3 regions of the Allobosea sp. P4_H5 genome follow, and region 3 is predicted to be linked to each of the others. Evidence: predicted binding sites of a transcription regulator. Region 3 holds the regulator's gene; each other region holds the start of a gene.

Region 1 (5,719 bases), on a different contig from region 3:
TCGCGCGAGATGGGCGATCTCTACATCCAGGTCCTGGTCGAGACGCCGCAGAAGCTCACCGCCCGCCAGCGCGAATTGCTGATGGAGTTCGAGCGCGAGAGCTCGGGCGCCACCCATCCCGAAACCGCCGGCTTCTTCGGCCGCGTCAAGGATTTCCTCGGCGGCCTCGGCGGCTCCGCCTGAGACGAAAAAACGGGCGCCTCGCGGCGCCCGTTCTTCTTTGATCAGGATCCAGCCTGATAGTCAGGCCTTGTCGATCACTTTCTTGACCGCGTCCTTGGTCTTGCCGATCGCCTGCTGGGCTTCACCCTTGCGCTCCTGCGCGATGCCCTCGGCCTGAAGCCCGGGCTTGTTCAACGCCTTGCCGGCAGCCTGCTTGACGTTGCCGGCGGCTTCGTTGGCGAGGCCCTTGATCTTGTCGGTCGTGCTGCTCATGGACGCTTTCCTTCTCGAATGATCCGCGATCGGCGCCTCGGCGCCGGTTCGGATGGGAGAACGTCACGGCCGGGCTTTGGTTCCCTCGCTCAAGCCGGTGTGATGGTCTCGGCGATCGCCCGCAGCGCCCGGCCAGTCGCCTCATCGGCGGGGAAGAAGGTTTCCAGCGCCAGCTCGGACAAGGTGACGTCGACTGGCGTGCCGAACACCGTCGTGGTCGAGATCAGCGAGAGCTCGGTCTCGCCTAGCCGCAGGTGCAGCGGTAGTACGATCGGTGGCTCCGCCTCTTCCTGCGTCTTGCCTTTGACGACCGGCGCGGCCGGGACGGGATAGCTCAGCAGCTCGGCCAGGAGCTCGGCCAGTAGCGGGTCGGCCGTGGCGCGGATCTGCTGGCGCAGGCGCGCGATCAGATGGCGGCGCCACTCCGTTAGGTTGATGATTGCCGGGGCGAGCCCGCGCGGATGCAGGCTGAGCCGGAGCACGTTGACCGGCGGGCGCAGCAGGTCGGCGTCCTCGACGACCGCGAGCATCGGCGCGATCATCTTGTTCGCGGCAAGCAGGGTCCAGTGCCGGTCGACTGCCACCGCCGGATAGGGCTCGTGTCCCTTGAGCAGCAGGTCGATCGCGCTGCGGGCTGCCTGCAGGGTCGGATCCTCCAGCGAGCGTTCGAGATAGACCGGCGCATAGCCGGCCGAGAGCAGGAGCGCATTGCGCTCGCGGAGCGGCACGCCGAGATGCTCGGCGAGAAGCAGGACCATATCCCGGCTGGGCGCCGAGCGGCCGCTTTCGATGAAGCTGAGATGCTTCTGCGAGACCTCGGCTTCGAGCGCGAGGTCGAGCTGGCTGAGACGGCGCAACTGCCGCCAGTCGCGGATGAGGTGCCCGATCGTGGGCTGCTGGTGCTTGTTCATGAAGGGCAAGCTAGCCGCAGCCGCGCCGTGATCCAATTACCTCCGGCTTAATCGACCGGCCGCCGGGCTTTCGGCAGCATGGCCTCCATCAGCAACCGCCCCGGCTGAGATGGGGCCTGAACCGGAGAACAGTCATGGCCTTCATCCAGTCCTCGCGTTTCCTGCGCAATGCCCTTGCCCTCGATGCCGCCGCCTGCGCCGGAACCGGCCTGCTGCTCAGCGTCGGCGCGGGTTCGCTCTCCGGTCTGCTCGGCCTTCCGGCGGAGTTCCTGCGTGGCGCTGGCCTGGTGCTGCTGCCCTGCGCTGCCCTGCTTGCGTTCTTCGCCAGCCGGCTGCGCCTGCCGCGCCTCGCCGTCTACGCCGTGATCGGCGTCAACATCCTCTGGATCGCCGACAGCGTGCTGATCCTGGTCGCCGGCTGGTTCGCGCCGACCACGCTCGGCATCGCCTTCGTCTTGGCCCAGGCCGTGGCGGTCGCGGTTGTCACCGAGCTCGAGGTGATCGGCCTGAAGAAGTCGGTCACGGAAGCTGCCGGAGCCGAAGCTGCTCTGCACTGACCAGACGGCTCGTTACCCAAAGCCGCCGTGGCTCCCGCCGCGGTGGCCTTGGTTTGCGACGGCTTGTCACGAAACTGTCGTCTGTGCTCACTAGCCGGAAGGCCTGCCTCCCCACCCTGCGGAACAGGACCGTCCCAATGCGCAAACCCCTTGTCCTTGCGGCTCTCGCGACGCTCCTCGCTGGCGGAACGGCGCTCGCCGAGCCGACCTTCAACCGCATCGCCACCTTCCAGGTGCCGTTGAACCTGCCGGCCGACCGCGACGCGAAGAAGACGGTCGCGGAGATCATTTCGGCCAACGAGGCCGGGACCCTGCTCGCCTATACCGACGCCGAGCAGAAGGCGATCGGCCTGATCGACATCACCACCGCCAATGCGCCCAAGCCCGCCGGCTTCATCCCGGTCGGCGGCGAGCCGACCTCGGTCGTGATCCTTGGCGAGCGCGCCTTCGCCGTCGTCGTCAGCTCCGGCGACAACTTCAAGGAACCGGCCGGCCATCTCGCCACCATCGATCTGAAGACGAAGCAGGTCACAGCCACATGCGAGCTCGGCGGCCAGCCCGATTCGATCGCGCTGACCAAGGACAAGGGCAAGCTCGCCATCGTCATCGAGAACGAGCGCGACGAGAAGCTGAACAAGGGCGACCTGCCGCAGCTCCCCGCCGGCAACCTCACGCTGGTCGGCATCAAGGATGGCGAGGCCGATTGCGCGTCGAAGCAGATCGTCGACCTCACCGGCATCGCCGCGGTCGAGCCGACCGATCCGGAGCCGGAATTCGTCGACGTCAACCAGGACGGCCTCGCCGTGGTGACACTGCAGGAGAACAACCACCTCGCCGTGGTCGATACGAAGACCGGCAAGCTCGTCGCGCATTTCCCGGCCGGCACCGTCGATCTCACGAACATCGACAAGACCCGAGACGGCCAGATCAAGCCGGTCGAGGAGCTGAAGGGCGTGCGCCGCGAGCCCGATGCGGTGCGCTGGCTCGACAATGACCGCTTCGTCACTGCCAATGAAGGTGACTGGAAGGGCGGCTCGCGCGGCTTCACCATCTTCCGCAAGGACGGCACGGTCGAGTTCGATGCCGGCAACATGGTCGACCACATCGCCATCCGTCTCGGCCACTATCCGGAGCGCCGTTCAGCCGCCAAGGGCAGCGAGCCGGAGGGCATCGAGGTCGGCATCTACAACGGCGAGCGCCTGCTCTTCGTCGGGCTGGAGCGCGCTTCGCTCGTCCTCGTCTTCAAGGACGAGGGGCCGGGCCGGCCGCCACGCTATCTGCAGGCGCTGCCGGCGGGCATCGCGCCGGAGGGCCTGCTCGCCATCCCGCAGCGCAATCTCTTCGTTTCCGCTTCTGAAGCCGATCTCGGCGAAAAGGATGGACCGCGTTCGGCCGTGACCATCTATGAGCGCAGCGAAGCGCCGGCCGCCTATCCGACCATCGTCTCGGCCGATGTCGATGGTGTCCCGCTCGGCTGGGGCGCGCTCTCGGGCCTCGCCGCCCATCCCGAGCTGCCGGGCCGGCTCTTCAGCGTCACTGATAGCGCCTATACGCCCTCGCGCATCCTCGAGATCGACGCGACCAGGAAGCCGGCGACGATCACCGGCGCAATCACCGTGACCAGGGACGGCAAGCCCGCCGCCTATGATCTCGAAGCGATTGCGACGCGTCCCGGCGGCGGTTTCTGGCTGGCCTCGGAAGGGGCGCCCGAGCGCAAGGAGAAGCCGACGCAGAACCTGCTGCTACGCGCTTCGGCCAAGGGCGAGATCGAGGAGGAGATCGCCCTGCCAGAGGAGTTCGCCGCCAAGGCAATCAATCAAGGCTATGAGGGCGTTGCCGTCACCGGAACCGGGCAGGACGAGACCGTCTGGATCGCCGTCCAGCGCGAGTGGAAGGACGACCCCAAGGGCAAGGTCAAGATCCTCTCCTACAAGCCCTTCACCAAGAGCTGGGGCATCCTCTACTACCCGCTGACGGCCCCTGCCGCCGGCGCCTGGATGGGCCTCTCGGAGCTCACCTATCTCGGCGACGACAGTTTCGCCGTGATCGAGCGCGACAACCGGTTCGGCGCCAAGGCGGTGAAGACGCTGGCGACCTTCTCGGTCAAGGGATTGAAGCCGGCGCCGTTCGGCTCCTCGGAGATCCTGACGGTCGAGAAGACGCTGCTGCGCGACCTGACGCCGGACCTGATGAAGCTCGGTGGCTACGGGCTCGACAAGGTCGAGGGCATGGCGGTCGACAAGGACGGCAACCTCTTCGTCGTCACCGATAATGACGGCGTCGACGATTCCTCCGGCGAGACCCAGTTCTTCGCCTTCGGCAAGCTCGCGAAGTAAGGCGGTACGGCAAAAGGCCGGCGGGTGTTCCTCGCCGGCCTGCCGGCTTCAGCTGCCCACTGCGCAATCCCGCCGATCCAGTCTTGCTGTCGTTGCCGGTGCGTGCCCTACTCCGACAATAGGGGGAGGACGGCGCATGGCCCATGGGGTTCTCGCACAGGACGGCTCGCCGTCTCATCAGGGGCACAACGGCTCCCTCCCTGCCTTGACGCTCGGCGCCCTCGGCGTCGTCTACGGCGACATCGGCACCAGCCCGCTCTATGCGCTGAAGGAAGCGGCCCGGGCCGCAAGCGCCGGCGGCGCCCTGCAGCCGGGGGCGGTCGTCGGTTGCGTCTCGATGATCCTGTGGGCTTTGATCCTGATCATCTCGATCAAGTATTCGCTGCTGATCATGCGCGCCGACAATCGCGGCGAAGGCGGCATCATGGCGATGCTGGCCTTGCTCAAGGCGCGCCACGCCAAGCCGGGTTCGCCACGGGCTTATGTCCTCGCGGTCGGGCTCGTCGGCGCTGCGCTGCTCTATGGCGACGGCGCCATCACGCCGGCGATTTCCGTGCTCAGCGCCATCGAAGGCCTCAAGGTCGATGCACCGTTCCTGGCGCCGGCGGTCGTTCCGTTGACCGCCGCGATCCTGTTCTGCCTCTTCCTGGTTCAGAGCAAGGGCACCGGCTTCATCGGCCGTCTGTTCGGGCCGATCATGCTGCTCTGGTTCCTCGCTTTGGCGCTGCTCGGCATCCGGGGCATCCTGATGGCGCCGGGCATCCTGGCTGCGATCAATCCGTTCAACGCCCTCTACTTCATCACCCATACCGCCCCGCTCGTCGGCTTCGCCGTTCTCGGGGCCACCTTCCTGGCCGTGACCGGCGGCGAGGCGATGTATGCGGATATGGGCCATTTCGGTCCGAAGACGATCCGCCTCGCCTGGTTCGCCGTCGTGCTGCCGGCGCTGATGCTGAATTATTTCGGCCAGGGCGCGCTGCTGCTGGTCCATCCGGAGGCGATCGAGAACCCGTTCTATCAGCTCGCCCCGGACTGGGCGCATTATCCACTGATCGTCTTCGCGACGGCGGCCGCCGTCATCGCCTCGCAGTCGATCCTGACCGGCGCCTTTTCGCTGACCCGTCAGGCCGTGCAGCTCGGGCTTTTCCCGGCCGTCCGCATCAAGCACACCGCCCATGATCAGCAGGGGCAGATCTACATCCCGATCGTCAACTGGCTGATCTGCCTGGCGACCCTGACATCGGTCTTCGCCTTCCGCTCATCCGAGGCCCTGGCCGGTGCCTACGGCATCGCAGTCTCGCTGCTGATGGCGATCACCACCGGGCTGGCAGCGCTGATCGCGTTGAAATGGGGCTTCAACCCGATCCTCGTCCTGGCGGTCAACGGCTTCTTCCTGTTGATCGATCTCACCTTCTTCTCGGCGAACCTGCCGAAGCTGCACGAGGGCGGCTGGTACCCGCTGGTCCTGGCGCTGGCGCTG
Region 2 (5,719 bases), on a different contig from region 3:
TGATCACGTCGGGCTGCACGTCGAAGAACATCTTGACGATGTCGTTGAAGTCCGAGCGCCGGCGGGTATGGGCGACCATCGAGGCCGGGGTCGCATCCTCGATCTCGGAATTGGTGACGACGCCGATCGCCATGCCCGAGCGCTTGCGCTTGATCACCTCGGAGATCGTCTCGACCTTGGGATGGTCGAGCGTCAGCGCGTTCTTGGCGCAGTAGATGCCGAGCGCGTTGACGCAGGACTTGTGGCCGGTGGTGTAGGCGCTGGCGGAGTTGGCGCTGTCGGTGACGATCGAGTCGGTGCCCGAGGTCGAGATCAGCGCCATGTTCGGCATGTCGTCGATGGCGAGCTCGCCGCCATAGAGGCCCTGCTCCCAGCCCTTCGACAGGATGCGCGCCGCGGTGCGGTGCGCCACCGACATGCCGTCGCCGACGAAGAGGATGACGTTCTTGGCCTTGCGCTCAGGGGTCGCGTAGACGGTCCAGTTGACGGTCGCCTTCTCGCTGCCCTGCGTCGCCTCGATGACGTACTGGCCGGCCGGCAGCTGGGCTCCGCGCAGCCAGAGCGCCGAATGCTTCTGGCCTTCCTCGCTCTGGACGAACTGGGCCTCGCGGCCGAAGGCCTCGTTCACCGGCTTGCCATTGATCGTGACCTTGACGTCGGCCGAGACCGGGGCGTTCGGGAACTCGACCTTGAAGTCGAAGCGCGAGCCCTCGAGGATCTCGGCGCGGTTGAGCGGATAGATGGTCTGCGCCGTCGCCGGCACCACACTGGCGAGCATCGCCGCCGCCATCAGCCAAGTTCGCTTCTGCATGATATCTCTCAGCCCCTGTGAAAGCCCGGTCGCCGGTCCGTTAGGCGGGCGAGATGACACTATGATTACTATGCGCCGACCAGTATTTGTAACATTATAACAATTGAATCGGCCGCGGGCCTGCAGCTTGAACGCACGTCATCGATGAGGTCATCTCCCGACGCAGGCGCCAGGGCCCGCGCCGAGCCACCAGCAAATTGAGGATGCGACATGAGCGCGGCAAGCGATGCCAGCTTCTGGGACAGGTCATCGCGACGCTATGCCAGGAGCCGGATCTCCGATCAGGCCGGATACGAGCGCACCCTGGAGCGGACCCACCTCCTGCTGAAGCCGACGGACAGGGTGCTGGAACTGGGCTGCGGCACCGGGACCACGGCGCTGCGGCTTGCGGGCGACGCGGGCAGCTATCTCGCGACGGACATCTCCGCGGGGATGATCGCGATTGCCGGGGAAAAGCACGCCGCGTGCCCGGTCCCTGCGCTCGCCTTCCACACGGCAACGGCGGAGACGCTCGCCGCCGAGGCGATACGGTTCGATGCTGCCCTCGCCTTCAACTATCTCCACCTGGTCCGCGACCTCGCCGGCACGCTGCGCGACATCCACACCTTGCTCGAGCCAGGCGGCCTGTTCATCTCCAAGACACCCTGCCTCGGTGACGTGAACCCGCTGATCCGGCTTGCGCTGCCGCTCATGCAGATGGTCGGAAAGGCGCCCCATGCTGGCGTTTTCACTGCACAGGAGCTGGCCAGCCTCATCGCGGCCGCAGGCTTCGAAATCCTGAGCACGGAACGCCATGCTAGCAGGGGCAAGGACAGCCGCCCCTTCATCGTCGCTCGCAAGACATAGCCCGAGCGGCCAAGATCAGGCGGAGCTATTCGCCCCTGCGCGCGTTCCGATCAGGGAGCGTCAGGCAAGTCAGGTCCATCCTGACAACTCCTGACATGCAACGCCCCTATCAGCCTCGCCAACCCTCAGGGAAACGCAGAAAGGGACATCGCCATGCTGACCTTCTATCACGCGCCGCAATCGCGCTCCTTCTCGATCCTCTGGCTGCTCGAGGAGCTCGGCCAGCCCTATGAGATGAAGATCGTCGACATCCGCGCGCAGGGCGGCCCGCCGGAGAGCTACCGCGCCATCCAGCCGCACAAGAAGGTACCGGCCATAGTCCATGACGGCACCACCGTCACCGAGCGCGCCGCGATCTGCCTTTATCTCACCGAGCAGTTCCCGGAAGCCGGGCTGGCGCCTGCCGTCGGCGATGCCGACCGCCCAGCTTTCCTGACGTCACTGGTCTATACCGACGCCGTGCTCGATCCGATCATCGCGACCTCCGTCCACAAGTTCCAGTACGAGTCGCGCGGTTTCTCCTTCGGCTCGCATGCCGACACGGTCGCCAATCTCGCCAAGAGGCTCGGCGAACACGCTTACGCCGCCGGCGAGCGCTTCACCGCCGCCGACACCCAGCTCGGCGCAGGCATCCATTTCGGCATGAACATCGTCGGCGTGCTGCCGCGCCTGCCGGTGTTCGAGGCCTATATGGGCCGCATGCTGGAGCGGCCGGGGCTGCAGCGGACCATGCAGAAGGACGGCACGCTCGAGCCCGGCCAAGTCCCCTGAGACAAGCTGGCTTGAGCGACTTCACTCCTCCTTGAAGCCATAGTCCGGGATGCCCTGTTCGTTGCCGTAGTATTTGTACGGCAGGAACTTGCCGGACATGGCGATCCTGACCCGGTCGCCCCGGGGGTTCGGCTCACGCTCGAAGGCGATGTTGAAGTCGATCGCCGACATGATGCCGTCGCCGAACTCCTCCTCGATCAGCGCCTTCCAGGCGGGGCCGTTGACCATCACCATCTCGTAGAAGCGGTAGATCAGCGGGTCAGTCGGCGGCATCGGCGTGCCGGTGCCGCGATAGGGCACCTCGTTGAGCATGCGTTTCTCGGCTTCCGAGAGGCCAAAGAGGGCGGCGGCCCTCTCGGCGAGAGGCTTCACCAGCTTCATCTGGCCGAGCAGGGCGCCGATCACCAGCACCTCAGACATGCCGCCGATCTCGTCGGTGATGTGCTTCCAGCTCCAGCCCTTCTCGCGCTTGATGTCGAGAATCTTCTCGGTGAGCTCTTCGCGCTTCATCTCGTCCTCGCCAATCGCAGCCGCCGATCGCGGCGGTCGGCAGGACGACTAGCAAGCTGTGGGCCAGAAGGGCCGGGAGAGATGCTGTGGGCGTACGCTCAGCGCCGGACGAACCGGAACTGCTCCAGCGCCGCGATCTGCTGCGCGACCGGGGAGACCTGCGCCGCCAGCGAAATGCCCTCGAAATGCCGGCGGCCACGGAAGCGGGCCCGCTCGAAATTCGAGCGGCCGTCGAAGGCGGCATTGCTGAACCAGGCGCCGCGGTCGAAACGAGCAGCAGCGAAGTTCGCCATCTGCCCGAACCGCGCCTCCTCGAAGCCGGCATTGCCGGCGAACTCGGCCTCGCCGAAATCGGCCGCGCCCGCGAAGCGGCAATCGCCGAAGCCCGCCTCGCCGGCATGGCGCACGCCGCGGAACTGCGTCACTCCATCGAAGCGGGAGCCCCGGAACCAGGCATCGCCGACGAATTCCGCCTCGACGAAGCACGCTACGCCCTCGCAGCGCATGTCGCGGAACTCCGCCGTCCCGTGCAGGGTCGCCGCGCCGAAATCGGCATCCCCGGCGAAATGCGCCCGATCGAAGAAGGCATCGGCGCGGAAGCTGGCATCGCGGAAGCTCGCCGGCCCATGGAAATGCGCCTCGGAGAACCAGGCATCGCCGCAGAAGGCGCTACCGGCGAAGCGCGCCGCCGCCGGAAAGATGATGCCGGCGACATTGAAATCACCCTCGAAGATTTCGTCGACCAGCTCGACATCGGCGAAGAGGCGCCAGAGCGCCAGCAGCGCGCCGTCGGCGCCGATTCGGCCGCGCAGGCGGGTCATCTCACCGGCCCAGCCATTCCAGGCCGCAGCGCCCTCGCCGAGCCGCGCCAGAATCGCCTCGCGCCGCGCCGCCATGAAGGCGGAAGCCTCCGGTCCGGCCGCGCCATAACGCGCCGCGCGTTGCGCAGCGGCAAAGCCGGCCTGATGCGGCCGAGCCCAGGAATTCAGCTGCAGAAGTTCGGCGCGTGCATCGGGCACGAGCCGGAACAGGCTGGCCATATTCGGATGACGCCCCGGTTAACGATTCATTAGCCATATGCGAGCCGCCGACAGGGTTCAATCGCTGCTTTGCTCGCAAAAGCGTCCGAGCCCTCGCGTCGATGGTCCGTCTATCCGCGAGTTTCATTGCCCGGCGCAGCACATCGTTAAGGCTACGGGTCGATAACCCTCTGTAGCGTAAGGCATTTGAAGTATTTTCAGGGCGATCCTGAGCTGTATCTGCAACGCGGGATGCCAGCGCCGATGAACCAGCTTCTGCCGTCGATCCTGTTCACGGCTGCGGCCGACACAGTGGCGCCGTCGACATCGAAGCACCATATTGCTGGAAACGATGCGGTGAAGGTCGACGGCGGCGAACTGATTCCCACCGTCTTCATCGCCCGGAACTGAGGGACGTCATGGATCTGCTGGCCCGCTTCATTCTCCGCCTCGGCGCCCTCCTCGCTCCGGCGCAGCCACAGCTGAAGCCGATCCCGGTTCCGGTGCGCCGCCCGCAAGCGCGACGCTGAGCCGCCCCGCAAGCCTGTCCCCACAAACCATCCGACCAGGCCATCGCCCCTCTCGATGACTTGCTCGCAGGCCAACTTGCCGCCACATCGTCATCGGCCGGTGGCGGGCTGCCCGGCCTTGACAGCAGGCCGGCCGCCCCCAACTCTATGGGTATGACGACGAAGCATCGCCTCGTATTCCGGGTCGCCCCGATCGCGGAATCCTAGCCCCGGACTCGGCCCGAGCGCGCCCCGAGTCCAGGGGTGCCGTCGATGCTGTCCGCCGTGATGGCAGCACGATCTTCCAAGGCGTCTCCCCCCAAAAAAGAACTTCCTAGACCTTGCCGGTCGCGCCCTGGCGCCGCCGTCGCGCGCGTCATCGCAGGACACCAGACCCATGACCCAGCTGAACCAGAAGACCCATCGCAAGCCGAAGATCATCGTCGGCGAGATCGACCATGAGCGCCTGACCGGCCTCGCCACCACCGCGCTCGAGCGTATTCCGGAGGTCGCCGAGGAACTGCTCGCAGAAATGGACCGCGCCAAGGTCGTCGCGCCGGCCAAGCTGCCGGCCGACGTCGTGCGCATGGGCTCCTTCGTCACCTTCGATTCGGACAGCGCCCAGCATCGCCGCGTCCAGCTCGTCTATCCCGGCGAGGCCGATATCGAGCAGGGCCGCATCTCAGTGCTGACGCCGATCGGCGCGGCGCTGATCGGCCTTGCCGCCGGCCAGTCGATCGCCTGGACCGCTCGCGACGGCAAGAAGCATGTCCTGACGGTGACGGCGGTCGAACAACCCGCCATGGCGGCGGCTTGAGCGAATGAGAACCTCCTCCCCTCGCTTGCGACGGGGAGGAGGCCGCCCTCAGCCGGCCGCCATCACCTTCATGATCTCGCCCTGCGGCTCAGCCCAGCGCAGTTCGCCCAGCCGCAGCATCGCGTTCACATGCGCGAAGACCTCGCTGAAGGCGAAGGAGAGCTGGTGCGGGTCGAGCGGCCGCGTGAACATCACCGGCACCAGTTCGGCGACCGAATGCGGCCCCTTGGCCACTGCGCCCGCGATCAGCCGGCAGCGCTCGGCGTGATGGGCGCTGAGCGCGGCGCAGCGCTCCTGCAATCCATAGAACGGCAATTGGTGCCCGGGCAGGACCAGCGTCCCCGCCGGGATCGCCTGCGGCAGCGCGCGTAGCGAACGCAGATAGAGGCCGAGCGGATCACCTTCCGCATCCACCGCCCAGACGCTGATGTTCGGC
Region 3 (5,719 bases):
AGGATGACGTCGAGCACGGCGTTGCCGACCGCCATGGCGAGCGGATTGCCGCCAAAGGTGGTGCCGTGGGTGCCGAGCGTCATGCCGGAGGCCGCCTCCTCGGTGGCGAGGCAAGCGCCCATCGGGAAGCCGCCGCCGATGCCCTTGGCGATCGACATGATGTCGGGGGCGACACCGTAATGCTCATAGGCGAAGAACTTGCCGGTGCGGCCGACGCCGGTCTGGATCTCGTCGAAGATCAGCATCAGCCCGTGCTCGTCACAGAGCTCGCGGAGCTGCTTGAGGACACGCATCGGCACCGAGCGCAGGCCGCCCTCGCCCTGGATCGGCTCAATCATCAGCGCGGCGGTCTCCGGACCGATCGCGGCCTTCAGCGCCGCCTCGTCGTCGAACGGCACCTGGTCGAAGCCGTCGACCTTCGGGCCGAAGCCGTCGATGTATTTCTGCTGGCCGCCGGCGGCGATGGTCGCGAGCGTGCGGCCATGGAAGGCGCCCTCGAAGGTGACGACGCGGAAGCGCTCGGGATGGCCCTTCGCGGCATGGTACTTGCGCGCCATCTTGATCGCGCACTCGTTCGCCTCGGCGCCCGAATTGGTGAAGAAAACGCGCTCGGCGAAGGTCGCCTCGCAGAGCCGGCGGGCGAGCCTCTCGCCCTCGGGCATCGTGTAGAGGTTGGAGGTGTGCCAGATGCGCTGGGCCTGGGCAGTCAGCGCCTCGACCAGATGCGGATGGGCGTGGCCGAGCGAATTGACGGCGATGCCGGCGCCGAAATCGAGATAGCGCTGGCCGTCGGCGGTGATCGCCCAGGCGCCCTCGCCACGCTCGAGCGCGATCGGGGCCCGGGCATAGGTCGGCAGGAGAACGGAAGAAGCGGAAGCGGTGCTCATGGAGCAAAATCCTTGCGGCGAGACAGGAAGGTAGCGCGGAATCTCGGGCCGGGAACGGCAGGGTGGGACGCAAGGCGGCATGATGCCGGCACGATGCGACCCGCCGGCGACATTATCGTCGCTGGCCGCTCCCGCCGTCTCGTCGCGCGTCAAGCCGCATCAAAGGAAAATCCCGATCGCTCAAAAACATAAGCGCCGCCCTTGGGGGCGGCTGCGTCGCGCAACTATGCAAAACCGGCCCGGCCCTGTCAATTCCGGCTGACCTCGCGGCAGGACGATCGCCCGTCCACTCAGCCCTCATGTAGTTGCCCTGACCTCGCGGCAGCGTTGCCGAATAGACTCACCGCCCGACCGTCTGCGGCGATTGGCTGGGGAAAAGCCGAATTACGATTCGGCGACTCTTGTGGCCGAGTCAGGCCATCTTGTATGGTCCTCTTCGTCAGATACGACATCTCGTGCGGCGTCTCCTGTATCGTCAGTTCCGGGCGTAACGGCTTCCGTTTTGTGACGGACGCTGCCGGTATCGGATTCCGCCATGATCTCTCCCTATGCCTCGCCGGCCCGCTGGCGAAGCATGACGAAGACAGGTGCAACCCCATGACCGAAGCCGGAGCCTGGACCGACGAACGCGTCGAACTGCTCAAGAAGCTCTGGAATGACGGCCTGAGCGCGAGCCAGATCGCCGCCGAGCTCGGCAGCGTCACGCGTAACGCCGTCATCGGGAAGGTTCATCGTCTCGGCCTGTCCGGCCGGGCCAAGAGCCCGGGCTCGGCCACGCCGCGCCCGCGCAAGCCGGCGGCCCGCCCGCCGAGCCATCCGGCCGGCCATCAGAACGGTGGCGCCGGGCTGACCCGCGGCAACACCGCGCTGGCTCCGCAGTTCGCGCCCGAGATCGCGGCCGAAGCACAGGTCGAACGCGCTCCCGCGCCGGCCGAGGACGTGGTCGTGCCGTTCTCCGAGCGGGTCACGATCATGGATCTGCGCGAATATATGTGCCGCTGGCCGATGGGCGACCCGACCACGCCGGAGTTCCGCTTCTGCGGCGGCCGCAGCGCGACCGGCATGCCCTATTGCGCCTATCACGCCCGGATCGCCTACCAGCCGGCAGCCGACCGGCGCCGCGACCGCAAGCCCATCCGCGCCTGAGCGCTCGGAACCGAGTGGCACGAACATGAAAGCCGGCCGAAAGGCCGGCTTTTCGTTGTCGAGGCCGTTCCTGTGTCAGAGCAGGAAGTGAAAGCCGAAGCCCAGGATGACGAAGCCGGCAGCGATGACCTGCGCCACGAAGAGCGGCTGCAGACGCGAGGCCTTCTCAGCTTGATCAGCGGCCTTCTCGGCCCGCGACATGTGGTCCCTGGCCTTGAACTGCAGGGGACCGCCATCCCGTTCCAGATCCATCCGCACCGCGATGAAGCCGATCACCAGGCCGAGTATGCCGAGACCGAAGAAGCCGACCAGGCGGAGCGCGCCATAGCCGACGCCGATCAACAGCGCGGCGAGAAAGGGAAAGGCGATATAGTCCCATTTGGTGAAACGCATGAAAGGCAGTCTGCGGGAACCGTACATCGTCGTCCAGCCGATGCACCCGAACGCCAAACGGCAAGGAGAGAGCATGGGTCCTGTCGAATATGCCTGCGCGCTGCCGATCCGGGATGGGCGGCTCCTGTTGGGCCTGCGGGCTCCGCACCGCCGGAACCGCCCCTCCTGCTGGGATACGATCGGCGGCCATGTCGAGCCAAGCGAGGCCGTCGAGGCCGCCCTCGTCCGCGAGTTGCAGGAAGAGCTCGGCGTCACGACGACGGTCTTCCGCCGTTTCGAAACGATCGAGACGACCGAGACGGATGGCGTCACGCCCGCACTCTGGCATCTGTTCGCGGTCACCGAATGGACTGGCGGCGACCCCAAGATCAGCAATGACGAGCATAGCGAGATCCGCTGGTTCAACTTCGATTAGGCCCGATCGCTGACCCCGCTGGCATCGGAGGCGTATCGCCCGGTCTTCGCCCGGCTGGCCGCGGCGTTCGGGCCGGAACCGTAGGCATCGGCATGGCGACGTTCGCGATCTATGCGGGCGCGGCGCTGGCGGAGATCGCCGGCTGCTTCGCCTTCTGGGCCTGGCTCAAGCTCGGCAAGTCGGTCTGGTGGCTGCTGCCAGGCCTGGTATCGCTCGCGGCTTTCGCCTGGTTGCTGGCCCTGCTCGACAGTCCAGCCGCCGGACGCGCCTTCGCCGCCTATGGCGGCGTCTATATCGTGGCGTCGCTGGCCTGGATGGCGCTGGTCGAGAAGGTCGCGCCGGATCGCTACGATCTGGCGGGCGCCGCGCTCTGTCTCGCCGGCGCCGCGATGATCGTCGCCGCGCCGCGCTGACAGAAGCGCTCAACTTCGCGCAAATGTCTCGTCGAAGGCATAACCGGCGCCGCGCACCGTACGCAGCGGGTCCTTGGCATTGGCGGGCGTGATCGCCTTACGCAGGCGCCCGACATGGACGTCGACAGTGCGCTCGTCGATATAGACGTCGCGGCCCCAGACGGCGTCGAGCAATTGCGCCCGGGAATAGACCCGGCCCGGCGCCTGCATCAGGAATTCGAGCAGGCGGAACTCGGTCGGCCCGAGATGCAGCTCGGCCCCGGCACGGCGGACACGGCGGGTGGTGCGGTCGAGCTCGAGATCGCCGGCAGCGAGCAAGCCGGCAACGTGGCCGGGCTTGGCACGGCGCAGCAGTGCCTGGATGCGGGCGATCAGTTCGGGCAGCGAGAACGGCTTGACGACATAGTCGTCGGCGCCGGTGGCAAGGCCACGCACGCGCTCGGTCTCCTCGCCGCGGGCCGTCAGCATGATGATCGGCACGCGCTCGGTGTCGCGGCGCGTGCGCAGGCGCCGGCAAAGCTCGATGCCGGAGAGGCCCGGCAGCATCCAGTCGAGCAGGACGAGGTCCGGCGTATGGTCGCGCAGATGCAGTTCGGCGTCGTCGCCGCGCGCCACGCTGTCGACCTCGAAGCCTTCGGCCTCGAGGTTGTAGCGCAGCAGCAGGGTGAGCGGCTCCTCGTCCTCGACGATCAGGATGCGTGCGGGCATGTCAGCGTCCGTTCAAGCGCCCGCCGGTTCAGCCATTGGCCGCCGGCAGGTCGACGAGGATGTTGGTGGTGTCGAGCTTCGGTCGGGTTTCGTCCATGGACTGCCCGGTGACGAGGTAGTGGATGGTCTCGGCGATGTTGGTGGTGTGGTCGCCGATGCGCTCGACATTCTTGGCGCAGAACAGGAGATGCGTGCAGAAGGTGATGTTGCGCGGATCTTCCATCATATAGGTCAGGAGCTCGCGGAACAGCGAGGTGTAGAGCGCGTCGATCTCGTCGTCGCGGCGCCAGACATCCATCGCCTTCTGCTCGTTGCTGGCGGCATAGGCGTCGAGCACGTCCTTGAGCTGGGCCTGGACCAGGCGGCTCATATGCTCGAGGCCGACGACGGCGCGATGCGGCGGCGAGAACTGGCCGGAGATCGCGACCGCGCGCTTGGCGATGTTCTTGGCGAGATCGCCGACACGCTCGATGTCGGCGGCGATGCGGATCGCCGAAATCAGCTCGCGCAAGTCGTTCGCCAGCGGCTGGCGGCGGGCGATGGTCAGCACCGCCTTTTCCTCGACCTCGCGCTGGAGATTGTCGAGGCGCTGGTCGGCGCTGATGATCTTCTGGGCGAGCGCGGTGTCGCGGCGCACCAGAGCCACGGTGGAGTCGCCGAGCATGCGCTCGGACATGCCGCCCATCTCGGCGAGGCTGCGGCGCAGCCCTTCGAGATCGGCGTCGTAGGAGCGGACGATATGGTCGGACATGGGGCGTATCCTTGGGGCTTGCCGACGCTTCGGAATGTCAACCGAAACGGCCGGTGACGTAGTCCTGCGTCTGCTTCTTATGCGGGTTCATGAAGATGGTGTTGGTGGCGTCGAACTCGATCACCTCGCCAAGGTACATGAAGGCGGTGTACTGCGAGATGCGCGCCGCCTGCTGCATGTTGTGGGTGACGATGACGATGGTGAAATCGCTCTTCAGCTGCTCGAGCAGGTCCTCGATCTTGCCGGTCGAGATCGGATCGAGCGCCGAAGTCGGCTCGTCGAACAGGATGACCTCGGGCTTCTGCGCGATGGTGCGCGCGATGCACAGGCGCTGCTGCTGGCCACCGGAGAGGCCCATGCCGGAGCTCTTCAGCTTGTCCTTGACCTCGTCCCAGAGGGCGGCGCGGCGCAGCGCGCCCTCGACGCGATCGTCGAGCTCCGACTTCGGCGGCTTCTCGTAGAGGCGGATGCCGAAGGCGACATTGTCGTAGATCGACATCGGGAACGGCGTCGGCTTCTGGAAGACCATGCCGATGCGCGAGCGCAGTTCGTTCACGTCGACGTTGTTGGAGATGATGTTGCGACCGTCGAGCAGGATCTCGCCGGTCGCCTTCTGCTCGGGATAGAGCGAGTAGATGCGGTTGAAGATGCGCAGCAGGGTCGACTTGCCGCAGCCCGACGGGCCGATCAGCGCGGTGACGTGCCGGTCACGGAAGTCGAGGTTGATGTTCTTCAGCGCCTTGTGCTCGCCGTAGTAGAAATCGAGGTTCTTGACGGCGATGCGAACGGGAGCTTCGGCGTCCAGCGTCTGCGGGCTCAGTTCGAGGGTCGAAAGCATCTGCATGGTCCTTCCGATCGGACGCTTATCACTTGCCGCCGCGCACGATGCGCCGGGCGATGATGGAAAGCACGAGGATTGAGACGGTGATGATCAGCGATCCCGCCCAGGCGAGCTGCTGCCAGTTTTCGTAAGGGGCGGAGGCGAACTGATAGATCGTCACCGGCA

Evidence for each region. The regulator PhoB, encoded in region 3, activates phosphate uptake and scavenging genes when phosphate is short. The targets are predictions, from matches to a motif close to TGTCATNNANCTGTCAT.
Region 1: a site for PhoB is predicted at 1,968-1,984, ahead of AC1DS0_RS12385 (esterase-like activity of phytase family protein). Genes of this name have one in related genera too.
Region 2: a site for PhoB is predicted at 865-881, ahead of AC1DS0_RS04240 (alkaline phosphatase). Genes of this name have one in related genera too.

The regions. Positions count from the first base shown of each region.
Region 1 is NZ_JBFUKM010000005.1:222,667-228,385, forward strand. It holds gene dnaJ (molecular chaperone DnaJ) at 1-183, shown strand, start outside; gene AC1DS0_RS12370 (CsbD family protein) at 244-435, opposite strand; gene AC1DS0_RS12375 (helix-turn-helix domain-containing protein) at 525-1,346, opposite strand; gene AC1DS0_RS12380 (hypothetical protein) at 1,481-1,903, shown strand; gene AC1DS0_RS12385 (esterase-like activity of phytase family protein) at 2,041-4,239, shown strand; gene AC1DS0_RS12390 (potassium transporter Kup) at 4,445-5,719, shown strand, end outside.
Region 2 is NZ_JBFUKM010000002.1:42,553-48,271, reverse strand. It holds gene AC1DS0_RS04240 (alkaline phosphatase) at 1-811, opposite strand, end outside; gene AC1DS0_RS04235 (class I SAM-dependent methyltransferase) at 1,022-1,657, shown strand; gene AC1DS0_RS04230 (glutathione S-transferase family protein) at 1,811-2,428, shown strand; gene cynS (cyanase) at 2,450-2,938, opposite strand; gene AC1DS0_RS04220 (pentapeptide repeat-containing protein) at 3,037-3,978, opposite strand; gene AC1DS0_RS04215 (hypothetical protein) at 4,222-4,368, shown strand; gene rnk (nucleoside diphosphate kinase regulator) at 4,873-5,283, shown strand; gene AC1DS0_RS04205 (MBL fold metallo-hydrolase) at 5,332-5,719, opposite strand, start outside.
Region 3 is NZ_JBFUKM010000013.1:170,535-176,253, forward strand. It holds gene AC1DS0_RS24725 (acetylornithine transaminase) at 1-887, opposite strand, end outside; gene AC1DS0_RS24730 (GcrA family cell cycle regulator) at 1,485-2,033, shown strand; gene AC1DS0_RS24735 (hypothetical protein) at 2,109-2,426, opposite strand; gene AC1DS0_RS24740 (NUDIX hydrolase) at 2,500-2,841, shown strand; gene AC1DS0_RS24745 (YnfA family protein) at 2,934-3,254, shown strand; gene phoB (phosphate regulon transcriptional regulator PhoB) at 3,264-3,962, opposite strand; gene phoU (phosphate signaling complex protein PhoU) at 3,991-4,713, opposite strand; gene pstB (phosphate ABC transporter ATP-binding protein PstB) at 4,751-5,551, opposite strand; gene pstA (phosphate ABC transporter permease PstA) at 5,580-5,719, opposite strand, start outside.